4 regions of the Providencia sp. Marseille-Q8014 genome follow, and region 1 is predicted to be linked to each of the others. Evidence: predicted binding sites of a transcription regulator. Region 1 holds the regulator's gene; each other region holds the start of a gene.
The links. Region 1 encodes Fur, which represses iron uptake genes when iron is present. Its sites were predicted from a motif close to ATAATAATGAGAACNACTATCAA; they were not measured.
Positions count from the first base shown of each region.

Region 2: the regulator Fur is predicted to act here: its motif matches at 1,741-1,763, upstream of feoA (ferrous iron transporter A).
Region 3: the regulator Fur is predicted to act here: its motif matches at 1,417-1,439, upstream of exbB (tonB-system energizer ExbB).
Region 4: the regulator Fur is predicted to act here: its motif matches at 1,775-1,797, upstream of ftnA (non-heme ferritin).

Region 1 is NZ_CBCOPT010000001.1:2,995,567-2,998,784, forward strand. Features, by position in the region: gene ACWPW6_RS13230 (type I secretion system permease/ATPase) at 1-345, shown strand, start outside; gene ybfE (LexA regulated protein) at 516-809, shown strand; gene fldA (flavodoxin FldA) at 955-1,482, shown strand; gene fur (ferric iron uptake transcriptional regulator) at 1,651-2,100, shown strand; gene ACWPW6_RS13250 (beta-N-acetylhexosaminidase) at 2,652-3,218, opposite strand, start outside.
Region 2 is NZ_CBCOPT010000001.1:269,213-272,430, forward strand. Features, by position in the region: gene feoB (Fe(2+) transporter permease subunit FeoB) at 1-1,361, opposite strand, end outside; gene feoA (ferrous iron transporter A) at 1,418-1,648, opposite strand; gene ACWPW6_RS01180 (Tex family protein) at 2,001-3,218, opposite strand, start outside.
Region 3 is NZ_CBCOPT010000001.1:774,010-777,227, reverse strand. Features, by position in the region: gene exbD (TonB system transport protein ExbD) at 1-322, opposite strand, end outside; gene exbB (tonB-system energizer ExbB) at 328-1,263, opposite strand; gene metC (cystathionine beta-lyase) at 1,624-2,811, shown strand; gene ACWPW6_RS03305 (DedA family protein) at 2,979-3,218, shown strand, end outside.
Region 4 is NZ_CBCOPT010000001.1:2,055,230-2,058,447, reverse strand. Features, by position in the region: gene copD (copper homeostasis membrane protein CopD) at 1-569, opposite strand, end outside; gene copC (copper homeostasis periplasmic binding protein CopC) at 572-958, opposite strand; gene ftnA (non-heme ferritin) at 1,145-1,648, opposite strand; gene ACWPW6_RS09000 (DNA polymerase III subunit theta) at 2,027-2,257, shown strand; gene yebF (protein YebF) at 2,333-2,698, opposite strand; gene ACWPW6_RS08990 (YoaH family protein) at 2,888-3,061, opposite strand; gene pabB (aminodeoxychorismate synthase component 1) at 3,215-3,218, shown strand, end outside.

The DNA of each region.
Region 1 (3,218 bases):
GATAATTTTAATTATCCTGTGTCTGAACGCGGGCTTAATCTATCAGGGGGACAACGTCAACGTATCGCACTCGCTAGAGCACTGTTAACAAAACCCGATATTCTGATCCTTGATGAAGCCACATCGGCGTTAGATTATGACTCAGAGGCCGCAATCATGAAGAATATGCCACTTATTACTAAAGGAAGGACAGTCATCAGTATCGCACATCGCTTAAACACGATTCAGTATGCCGATAGGATTTGTGTTATTCGCAATGGCGAAATTGCCGAAATCGATACCCACCCAAATTTACTACAGAAAAATGGCGTTTATGCCCGTCTGTGGCGGCAGCAGACCCAGTAAATTGTGCTTAATTAGCACCAATAGAATCTAGATTGGTGCTTTTTCAAGCAAATCATTCTTTTTTTTACTATCAATAACTTTCGCTCCATATACGCTATGGTACAAGGGAGTCAGCTAGGGTATCATTGCGCGCTGGATTATTGGTACACGCCCTTTAGCATTAAAAAAATATGGCAAAAGAACAAACTGATCGCACTACCCTTGATTTGTTCGCTGAGGAACGCAGGCCTGGGCGACCTAAAACAAGTCCGCTATCGCGGGATGAACAATTAAGAATTAACAAACGAAACCAACTTAAGCGTGATAAGGTCAAAGGACTACGCCGCGTCGAATTAAAACTCAATGAAGATGCAGTGGCCATATTGAATCAATTGGCTGATGAAAAAAACATGAGCCGTAGTGAGCTAATAGAAGAAATGTTGATGTCACAACTAGCACTGGTCTACGAGCCTTCTGGTGAATGATTTCCTCTTCTAAATCACACAAATTCGACAGATTTATTCACGCTTTTTCGCCAAAATAGGGCCAAAATTCTCGTTATTTTAGTTCAAATTTAGCCCTATCTGGCTTGAACAAACCAGATTGGAAAAACAAGAGGTTATTCACTTTATGGCAGTCATAGGCATTTTCTTCGGTAGTGACACTGGTAATACAGAAAATATTGCCAAGATGATCCAAAAGAGATTAGGCAGTGAGAACGCGGAAGTTCATGATATTGCTAAATGCAGCAAAGAAGATATTGAAGCATTCGATATTCTACTTCTCGGTATCCCAACTTGGTATTACGGCGAAGCTCAATGTGATTGGGATGACTTTTTCCCAACCCTCGAAGAAATTGATTTTGATGGCAAACTTGTCGCGCTATTTGGCTGTGGTGACCAAGAAGACTACGCAGAATACTTCTGTGATGCAATGGGGACCATTCGCGATATTATTGAACCACGTGGCGCTGTCATTGTCGGTCATTGGCCTACAGATGGCTACCATTTTGAAGTGTCTAAAGGTATGGCAGATGATAATCACTTTATCGGCCTTGCTATTGATGAAGACCGCCAGCCTGAGCTGACTGAAGAACGCGTTGATGCATGGGTACAACAAATTTCAGAAGAGATGTCTCTAGCCGAAATTTTGGGCTAAGCTGACGATAGAAATAAAATGAAACTATTATAATAATGAGACAGAGCATGGTTTCTATTTTTTATTTCCATGCCTATAATTGTAAATCAGTTTCGATGACAACTGAGCTTATGTTAAAAATGTCTCATTATTGTTAAATTTATGATTTAAGATACAGGACAAACCCGCATGACAGACAACAACAAAGCATTGAAGAATGCTGGACTCAAAGTCACTCTTCCAAGATTAAAGATATTGGAAGTACTTCAGGAGCCTGAGTGCCATCACGTCAGTGCGGAAGATCTCTATAAAAAACTCATTGATATGGGCGAAGAGATCGGTCTGGCTACGGTATACCGCGTATTGAACCAATTTGATGATGCTGGCATTGTCACACGTCATAACTTTGAAGGCGGTAAATCCGTTTTTGAACTGACTCAACAGCACCACCACGATCATCTGATTTGTTTAGATTGTGGTAAAGTTATCGAATTCTCTGATAAATCCATTGAAGAACGTCAGACCAATATTGCTGCACGCCATGGTATTAAACTCTCTAACCACAGCTTGTACCTATATGGTCACTGTGCTGATGGCGATTGCCGCGAAAATGCGGATGCTCACGAAGCAAAAGAGTAATTTAATGGTTGAAAAACCATTAACATAATTCATAAAAAGGAACGTATTTAGCTCCTTATATATATACTGATAAACCTCATGAATCACATGGGGTTTTCTTTTATTTATCGCTAAATACTGACGCATGTCTTGCGTCAGCTTGCCTTATTTATCAAGAAAAACATCCTGAGTCATCATCTCTCCCATCCTTCTATTTTCCAATCATCGATCTCATGACAAAACAGACGTTAATCAAACAGTCGCATCATTATATTGTATCTATAAACTCAGCTAACTATAAATAGCTAACAGTTTACGATGAACCTGATGGTGCGATTGTCAGGGAAAGGTGTATTAGAAAAGATAAAGCACCTAAGTGCCAATGACGAGATTACTGAGTCTCCTCAAAATACATGTCGTCTGGATATAGAAAAAAGCGGTGTCTATTGAAGCTGAAAGCGTTAATTTCTTGGCAATCATCGTCTATTAAACATACACGAGTACTGTAATAGGCGGTTAAACCTAGCATTTAAAGAGGTGGTACGCTCTGGCACCACCCTCATAGCCTCTCGTTATTTTTGTACCACCGTTTCTACACGACTTGTTCTTGTTCCAGCTGGGTTTTTGGCTCGTACTTTTACATTACCCTTAACCTTTGGAGGCTTTTGTGCTGAATACGTTTGCCAATGGTCGCTATCTGCTAAAGCATATTCAATCACTAAACCTGGATAACTGATATTGGCGAGTAAAAGGCCATTTTCAATTTTCGCACCAGGCACAGGGATACGATAAGCCACCCCTGCTCTATCTAGGCGGGGTAACTCTTTCATACCAACGAGACTCGCAAAACGGCTCCAATCATCTGCCAGTTTTTGCTGTGAAACATAATTGGTTTTACCGCCGATATATTCACGACCTATTTGGTACTGATTTTCCCATTGCGCTTTATGCCATGCCCTTTCAGCTAAAGGCAGGATGCGAGGAAATAGCATGTATTCCGCCTTATCATCCGTCCTTACAGCTTCGCTCCATAGTTGTCCAGAAAGACCATAGACACCTGGCCATGGCTTATCACTTTTCGCACTAAATGAGTTACCATCCCTATCAACGGAAGTTTCCGCATTTTGTGGTAAATTATC
Region 2 (3,218 bases), 2.7 Mb from region 1:
GCCCCATTTTTACCAAAGAATGCCGCCGCAAATACGGCAAAAATTGCCAAACGTGCACCACAGGACATAAACGGTGCCATGAGCACGGTAATTAAACGTTCACGTGGTGCATCCAGTGTACGCGCCCCCATAATAGAAGGAACGTTACAACCAAAGCCAACAATCAGTGGTACGAAGGATTTACCGGGTAGGCCTAACGCTTGCATTAACCTGTCCATCACAAATGCGGCGCGAGCCATATAGCCTGAATCTTCTAAGACCGATAAAAATAGGTACATCATACCGATTTGCGGTACGAGTGGGAGAACGGTATTAATACCTCCACCAATCCCTTGGGCGAGGAATACTGTTAGCCAATCAGGGAAACTAAAATAATCACCAATCCATTGTATGCCATGAATAAAAATGGCTTCTGAAGCCCCTTCAAAGAACGGTTGTAGTGCACCGCCAATATTAATGGCCAGAACAAACATCAGATACATGACAAATAGGAAAATCGGCACCCCAAGCCAACGATTTAAAATAATTTTATCCAGTGACTGAGTTAATTGATTAGGTTCAGCAGCACTATTGTTTATCGCTTTTTCACAGATAGCGGCGATGGATTGATAACGCGCATCCGCTATTAGCAGTTCAGGTTCTTCATTTAAGCTATTTTTTAAGTTTTGCTGAGTAGCATGTAGTTGTGCTTCTGTAATATTTGCACGTTGGCGACTATAAATATCACCTTCAAGAATTTGCAACGCCAGCCAACGACGCTGCTGTTGACTGAATTGTTGTGCTGAAATTTGTTCTGATAATGTATCGACCGCTTGTAATAGCGCCGTGGGATACTCAACCAAGGCTGTCATGTTATTTTGTGGGTGATTATCAATAGCTTGTTTGAGCTTATCAATGCCCGTTGCTCGAGTTGAAACTAAAGGAATAACAGGGCAGCCTAATTGTTGCTGTAATTTTTCCACATCGATTTCAATATGTTGGCTTTGTGCGATGTCCAGCATATTCAGCGCCACAATACAGGGCACGCCTAATTCAACTAATTGTAATGTCAGATAGAGATTACGCTCTAAATTAGAGGCATCTACGACGTTGATGAGCATATCGGCTTCACCGCTGAGGATAAAATAGCACGCGATTTGCTCATCCAGCGATGTTTGCTCAGAAATCGTTGTTAAAGAGTAAGTCCCCGGTAGGTCGACTAACTCAATATGATGTTGCGTTGTATTAAAGCGCCCAACCTTTCTTTCGACAGTCACCCCTGCCCAGTTACCAACACGTTGGCGAGACCCTGTTAATTGGTTAAACAGTGTGGTCTTACCTGCGTTTGGATTGCCAATTAGACCGATAGTTAATGGTTTCATAGTGTTTACCAGTAATAAAAATTTAAGATAACGACCTGGTGCAGTAATCCGTGATGTTAGGTGGCTGTGGTTTCGTCAAGGTTAAGTAACGCTAAATCTTTTTTGCGTAATACAAGACTCACTCGATGTGTTTCGATTTGAATCGGATCACCGAAAGGAGCACAACGCACCACCTTAAAGATAGAGCCGGGTAATAGACCAAGTGAAAGCAATTTTTGTCGGTAAGCGGGGCTTATCTGTGGTGAGAAACCGAGTATTTTGTAGCTATGTTGAGGAAGTAATGACATAACGCCTTCCGTTTATCATGAGTAGTAATGATAATTATTAAAAATATAATTTTTTATGGACCAAAAAAGACAGTAAGTAGTAATAAATCTAATTAATAATGAGAATTATAATCATCAACTATTCACTATATTTAGCCTCTTTTTTCGTCAAGCTGAATTGATATGGATCAACTAAGCATTGAGTATACGGGCACTTCGGATTGATGAACCTAAGTTGTGCAGGTAAATAAAAACAGTTTAATGTATTCGTTTTGTTAAATATTAACGTAATGAAATTGTCGGGGTGGGATTAAAAACCTCTACAATCAAAGAGAAAGTCGATTGTAGAGGTGTTTTTATTGCGGAGTCTGACTTAGCGTTTTTTGCCAAATGCGGCGGCGAGGGCATCGCTCATCGCACTGTTTCCCGCGGAACTATTATTTTTTCGTGAAGTATCGCGAGGTGTCGACGGTGTTTTCCGTGAGTTTCTATCTTGCGAATGGTTCGTTCTACGCGATGGACTATGGCTATCACCCGGTTGCTCATCTAAGCGCATAGTGAGCGCGATGCGTTTACGCGGAATATCAACGTCGATCACTTTGACTTTTACAATATCGCCAGCTTTGACCACTTTATGCGGGTCATCGACATAACTGTTAGACAGCGATGAAATATGGACTAAACCATCTTGGTGAACACCGATATCGACGAACGCACCGAAGTTAGTGACATTAGTGACTGAGCCTTCAAGGATCATGCCCAATGTCAAATCATTCATGGTTTCGACACCTTCAGCAAAGGTTGCCGTTTTAAACTCAGGCCGAGGGTCTCGACCCGGTTTATCTAGCTCTTTGATAATATCCGTGACGGTAGGAACACCAAACTGCTCTGTTGTAAAATCATGGGGGCTTAAACTATTCAAGGCTTGTGAGTTGCCCATGATCTCTTTGAGAGGTTGACGAACGGCATCGAGAATTTTTTCAACGACAGGATAAGCCTCTGGGTGGACTCCAGACGCATCAAGTGGGTTGTCACCGTTAGTGATACGTAAGAAACCGGCACATTGTTCAAAGGCTTTTGGCCCTAAACGAGTCACTTTCAAGAGCTGTTTTCGGTCGTTAAAACGGCCATTCTCATCTCGCCAATTCACGACATTCTGAGCGATCATTTTGCTCAAACCAGCAACACGCGTAAGCAAAGCGACAGATGCCGTGTTTAAGTCAACCCCGACTGAGTTTACACAATCCTCGACTACCGCATCGAGTTTACGGGCTAGTTGCGTTTGGCTGACGTCGTGCTGATACTGACCAACGCCAATCGATTTCGGATCGATTTTTACTAATTCAGCGAGGGGGTCTTGCAGACGACGCGCGATAGAAACGGCCCCACGTAGTGATACATCAAGGTCTGGGAACTCTTGTGCTGCCAGCTCTGAAGCGGAATAGACGGATGCGCCCGCTTCACTCACAATGACTTTTTGTGCCGTCACTTCAGGATACTGTTTTTGCACTTCGGCAAAGAAACGCTCTGTCTCTCTAGAAGCGGTACCATTACCAATGGCCACCAATTCCACTTGGTGCTTTTGGCATAA
Region 3 (3,218 bases), 2.2 Mb from region 1:
TATCCGCTTGGAAAAAGATCGTGGTTTCTTTATTCGCATTCGTTGCGATATCAAGTGATGATGCTAATTGCTCTTTGCTAACAGCTTGGTCACCAATAAATAGTTGGCTATCCGCTTTTACCGTGAGGAATACCGGTTTCTCTGGGCGTGGTTGCGGTTTCGCTGTCGAAGCAGGCAAGTCAACTTTGATATCTACTGTTGCTAGTGGTGCAGCAACCATGAAGATAATCAGCAGGACTAACATAACATCAATAAATGGTGTTACGTTAATCTCGTGCATTTCACCACTATCGTCTTGTTCGTCACCTAAACGCATTGCCATAATCGTTACCTTGCTTTGCTATTTGCCAGATCCAGATCGCGGCCTAAGAGTAGAGCAGCTTGTGCAGCTACATCACCAACTTGGCCACGGTAGTTATTAATCATTCTGGCGAAAATGTTATAAATAACAACCGCTGGAATTGCGGCGATCAAACCGATTGCTGTCGCTAATAGTGCTTCTGCAATCCCTGGAGCAACAACAGCGAGGTTAGTGGTTTGTGAGTGAGCGATACCAATGAAGCTGTTCATGATCCCCCAAACAGTACCAAACAGTCCAACAAAGGGTGAGATGGCCCCTATTGTTGCTAAATAACCATTCCCGCGTCCCATATGGCGGCTAACCGCCGCAATAGAACGCTCAAGGCGGAACCCTGTGCGCTCCTTAATTCCAGCGAGATCCGTGCTTTGAGCTGACAATGTTCTTTCTAGAACCGCTTGCTTAAGCAGGAAAAGTGTTACGCTGTTCGACTTAAAGTCTTTAGCAACACTCATTGCTTCATCTAAAGATTTCACTTCTCTTAACTGTTTTACTTCAGCTTTTAAACGACGACGTGCCGCCAGCAGTTCTATTCCTTTGGAAAAGAATAACGCCCATGTGATAACTGACGCTAATACCAAACCAATCATAACGGTTTTCACAACATTATCGGCGTTTTGGTACATTCCCCAAACTGATAAGTCTTTATCAAAACCACCTTGGTTATCCGTAGTAATTTCAACACTTTCACTCACGGTCGGTGTTGTTGTATTTTCTGCCGTAGCTGGATTTTGTGTTTCCGGTACATTATTTGCTGGCGTTGAAGACGATGGATTCGTTGTCGCAGGCGCCGCAGCGGCTGGTGTCGTTTGGGCAGACGTTGGGGTTGTTGCTGGTGTGGTTTCAGCACTTGCTGTTCCCATCAGGCCTATCGCCAATAGAATAGAAGCTGTTAGTTTACGCATCAGTTGGCCTTATACTCTCTTTTTCTGTGTTCTATTAATAAATTCGTGCCGATGATTTCACGCTCACCGACTAACCTATAAAAGCGAAATTCACTCGCCCAATTGTTCTCTTTTTTCAAAAGACGGTGCAGATAATATCAAACACAGCGCGAATTGATAGTAATTATCATTACTATTCAATATTTTTTTCGTATTCTTTGTCCTTTCACAAAAAAGCCCTTAATAAGAACAAGACTATTACGCACTGACATGAAAAAAAATCCGATTCAGTCTTTACGCTTGTACATCTTCAACAAAATCATTTAAGTTCAATGAATCTTTTTAGTTTCCTATCGCTCAGTACAAGTTAAAGGACTCAATATGGCAAAGATTAGACCTGAAACACAACTCGTGCATCTAGGCAGAAATCCGACTTATACGCAAAAAGGGGTTAACCCTATTATTCAGCGTACTTCCTCCGTCATCTTCAATACACTTGAAGAAAAGCAGCACGCGACGCGCAATAGGGCAAAATCGGTGCTTTTCTATGGTCGTCGAGGCACACAAACTCACTTTGCCTTCCAAGAAGCTATGACTGAGCTCGAATGTGGTGCAGGTGCCGTGTTGTATCCTTCTGGTGCCGCGGCGATCAACAATGCGATCTTATCCTTTATCTCCTCAGGCGATCACATACTAGTGACGGGTTCTGCTTATGATCCAACACAAAACTTTTGTGATAAGATCCTCACTAAATTCAATGTTGATACAGACTATTTCGACCCAATGATCGGGGCGAATATCGCTGAACTCATTCGCCCTAATACACGCATTGTTTTTCTCGAAGCGCCAAGCTCTATTACGATGGAAATCCATGATCTTCCCGCTATCGTGAACGCAGTTCGCCAGAAATCATCGGATATTATTATTATGATTGATAATACTTGGGCTGCTGGCGTATTACTGAAACCGCTTTTGTTAGGCATCGATATCTCAATACAATCCGCCACTAAATACATCAATGGCCATTCTGATGGCATGTTAGGTGTTGCGGTTGCCAATGAACGCTGTATCGATACCTTACGTGAAAACTCCTATTTACTCGGGCAAACTGCTGACCCTGATACGGTGTATATGGCGGGTCGGGGCTTACATACATTAGCCACTCGGCTAAAACAACATGAGGCAAATGGTCTCGCTATCGCTCAGTGGCTAGAACAACAGCCAGAAGTTGATCGTGTTTTCCATCCTGCTCTGCCTTCTTGTCCTGGACACACCTTTTTTGTACGTGATTTTAATGGCAGTAATGGCTTATTCTCTTTTCAATTAAAATCACGTTTATCTCAAGAACAGTTCGAGAGCTTTTTGAATCATCTTAACCATTTTAAAATGGGTTATTCGTGGGGTGGCTATGAATCACTGATTCTCGGATATCAAAAAGAAGATTTACTCGGTATGCGCCAATATGATGTCAATTTCAATGAAGGAACATTGTTCCGTATTCATGTTGGCCTTGAGCATCCTCAAGATTTAATTGAAGACCTAAAAAAAGCGTTTGAACGTAGCCTATAACTATTTTTCACACTTTCATGATGCTTATTTCTACATGAAAGTGTGCATATTCAACGCGGTTATTTATCCACTAATCTGCTTAATTTAGTAAACAAATCAAACTGGCTACGTTTTTTTCCTGTAATATAGAAAAGAATTCGCTTTTTCGCAGATAGACAGGAACTATTATGGAAGTACTACGCGAAATCGTACTGGCACTCTGGCATCACGATTTCCTTAAACTCTCCAATCCAGAAGTACTTTGGGTTATTTATACCGTTCTCTTCGTTGTCATTGTATTAGAAAATGGGGTACTCCCTGCCGCTTTTTTACCCGGTGACACCCTGTTAATTCTTTCGGGCGCCCTCATCGCAAAGGGTGTATTGCACTTTATTCCAACTGTTTTACTGCTCACAACAGCGGCAAGC
Region 4 (3,218 bases), 940 kb from region 1:
TGCTTATCTAAGCCTGTAGCTAATTCATTTTTATCACGTAAAAATTGAATGCAAATCAGGAATGGCCACAAACCACCAAACCAATAGGCTGAGCTGATAAGATGAATGAATTGATTCAAACGATGTAGGCCCCCTATTAAACCATCATGCATCGCTGCATGACCAATAAGAGCATGTAATCCGAGTAGAATAATCGAAAGTATTAACAGCAGGTATAAACGAAGATTTTGTGAACGAATAAAAACAACGACAAGCGTCATTAAGGAAAAGAGTAATTCCCAACGCCACACTTGACCGAATGTTGTACTAAAAACGCTCTTCCAAATATCAATATCAAGTGTATCTTCCCAGCCATCTCCCATTAACCCAGCTTGAGCAGACATCCACGCAAAAGCAGTAAGTGCCGTGATGACTGCACTAAAGATAATCGCACGATTAAGGAGTTGACGAAGAACCTGACGAAAAGCGCCAACACTGAGAACAGCCGCGAATATTGACATACCACACATCAACATCGCAGCGACAAAATGGGAAAAGCGTATGACTGTATAAAATGCCTCTAGAGACATGATTATTTCACAGTAAAGCTATATTCACCCTTTGTTTTATGTCCATCGACAGAAACAACACTCCAATTAACATCATACTTACCGGTCGCAAGGTTGCTTTCGATAGGTACGATAACCTTGGTATCATTACTTGGGTCTAATGCCGGTTTACCTGTTTTCACTACACTATTATCAGGCCCCGTCACTTTTACCTTAGTAAAGTTGATCTCAATACCTTCAGAGAAGTTTAGGGTAATTGACTCTGGAGCTTGTTCTACTGAAGCACCCTCTGCTGGAAGTTGATCTTTTAAATGCGCATGCGCAAATGCCTGTTGAAATGACATGCCTAAAAACAATACAGCAACCGCACTTAATTTGCGCCACGATGATTTGAGTTGATAGATTGGCATAGTAACCCCTTAATTTGCAGGTGAATTTAGATTTATTGCCAACCATTATACGGAAGAAATACGCTTTATCGCCAAAAAAATCGATTTAGCTGTTTAAGGTGTGATTATTGACACAAAATGAAAAGAAAAAGGCTCATGAATGTTGAAATTAATCACTACGATTCATAAGCCTATTGATGTTTTATATTAAACGTGTGCAGCGGCAGACATATTTTTTAGATCTTTATCCAATAAGAATAGCGCTTTGCCACTTTCACCCACCATATCCAGTTTATCCAGAATGGATTTGAATAATTTCTCTTCTTCATGCTGCTCTGCAACATACCACTGTAAGAAATTAAACGTAGAATAATCTTGCGTAGTCATCGCTAAATGCGCCAACTTATTAATTTCTGCTGTAATCTGCTGTTCGTGCTGATAAGTTTGTGTAAATACATCAGCAATAGATTTGAAATCAACCGGTGGAGCTGCAATTTGACCTAACTTCGGTAATGCACCTGTATCACTTAAGTAGTCAAATAAACGCTGCATATGTTCCATTTCTTCTTGAGAATGCGCTTTTAAAAACGCCGCAGCACCTTCAAAGCCTTTATCGCTACACCATGCACTCATTTGTAAATATAAATTAGCAGAATAAAACTCAAGATTTAACTGCTCATTCAATTTATTGATCATATCATTTGTTAACATATTCTTTCCTTAGCTGTTAAGATTAATTCCATTATTATGCATATAATAAAAATAATTAAAACCCTAAAACAATAATAAAACATAAAAATATAATCTACTGATAATTAATAACTTTACGTAAGATTAACAATAATCAATCTCATTATCTTTATTCATGTCATTTCATTATTTTTCATGAGGAACAAGAATTATTCTTATTTAAAAATACATTATATCATTATGGTTATTGATTAATTTATTACGTGTTTTATATGCAAAATTCTCTTTTTTATAAAAAGTATTAAATTATTTATATCTCTTCAAACATCATGAATCTAGTGATTTTTATCCATAAATTGCTACACTATCCTCTCTACAATGAAGTGATTGAGAGTGGATATGAGCTATAATCTTGCATTATTACCTAAAGACGAAATGGATAAAATCAACGTAGATCTTCAAGCTTCCGGAGTTGCCTTTAAAGAGCGTTATAATATCGCCGTCATTGCAGAAGCCGTTGAACAAGAACAACCTGAACATCTTCGAAACTATTTTAGGGAAAGGTTGATCCACTATCGTCAACTCTCACAACATTTTTCTCGTCTTCCATACGAGCCTAAAAATCGTTAGACGTTATCAAGCGTCATAAAAAAGGGAAGCTAAATGCCTCCCTTTCCTATCAATACTTAAATAATATATTGAGGATTATTTTGTAGAGTTATAAGTGATCGTGGATTTTTCACAATCAACTACCACGTTATAATGTAAATCCTGTTTAGATCCTCTTACCGTTAACGGCACTTGATAACCTGTCGCCGTTTTAGTCACTTCTTGATTATTCACCCAAGCAACTGCTTTTTTACCCACCAATGCCTTTTCATCTCCCCAACGAGGTAGACGATTGTTCATAAAATCATTTTTAACTTGTGCAGCGATTTGAGGCTCTGCTAATTTTTCACAGCTAATAAAGGGGGCTGCTTTGCCTTCTTCTTGATTAGCGCTGAATGCAATTGAACTGAACAACAATGCACAGCTACCTAAAGCAAAACCGATTTTTTTTCCAGCCTTCATGCTTCCTCCGATCCCTATAAAATGTTAGGTAACAAATTAGTTCAGTGACCATAGTTAATTTTTTACGACATTTATCTCATCTAACTAAAATAGTCGAAATATTTATAAACTGCCAGAAATGGTATGACTTAACTAATATGTATCAGATTTTAGCATAAATGTTAATAGTTTGTTTTACTCATATTTATTTTATTCTTCAAACCGAGCATGAATCTGCTCTTTATCTTTATGCTTCTCACGAATTTCTTGTGCGACCAGTGCGATCGCTTCCCCACTGCTCATTCCATCTGCCATTAATTGATGAATGCGTTCAACAGCTTCCTGTTGTTCTTGATGATTGAGTGCAGGCATGCCTGAAAACATCTTTACCTCTCTTCTTACTGGTTAATCATTAAGTGATTTAGGTGAAAATAAAAAATTTTAGCCTAATTTTAACAGCTGTTAGCTGTTTAAGATAAGATATATGCTAATCTGGACAGTAATTCTTTTTGTGGATTTTTAGATTAGTATAGACAAATGG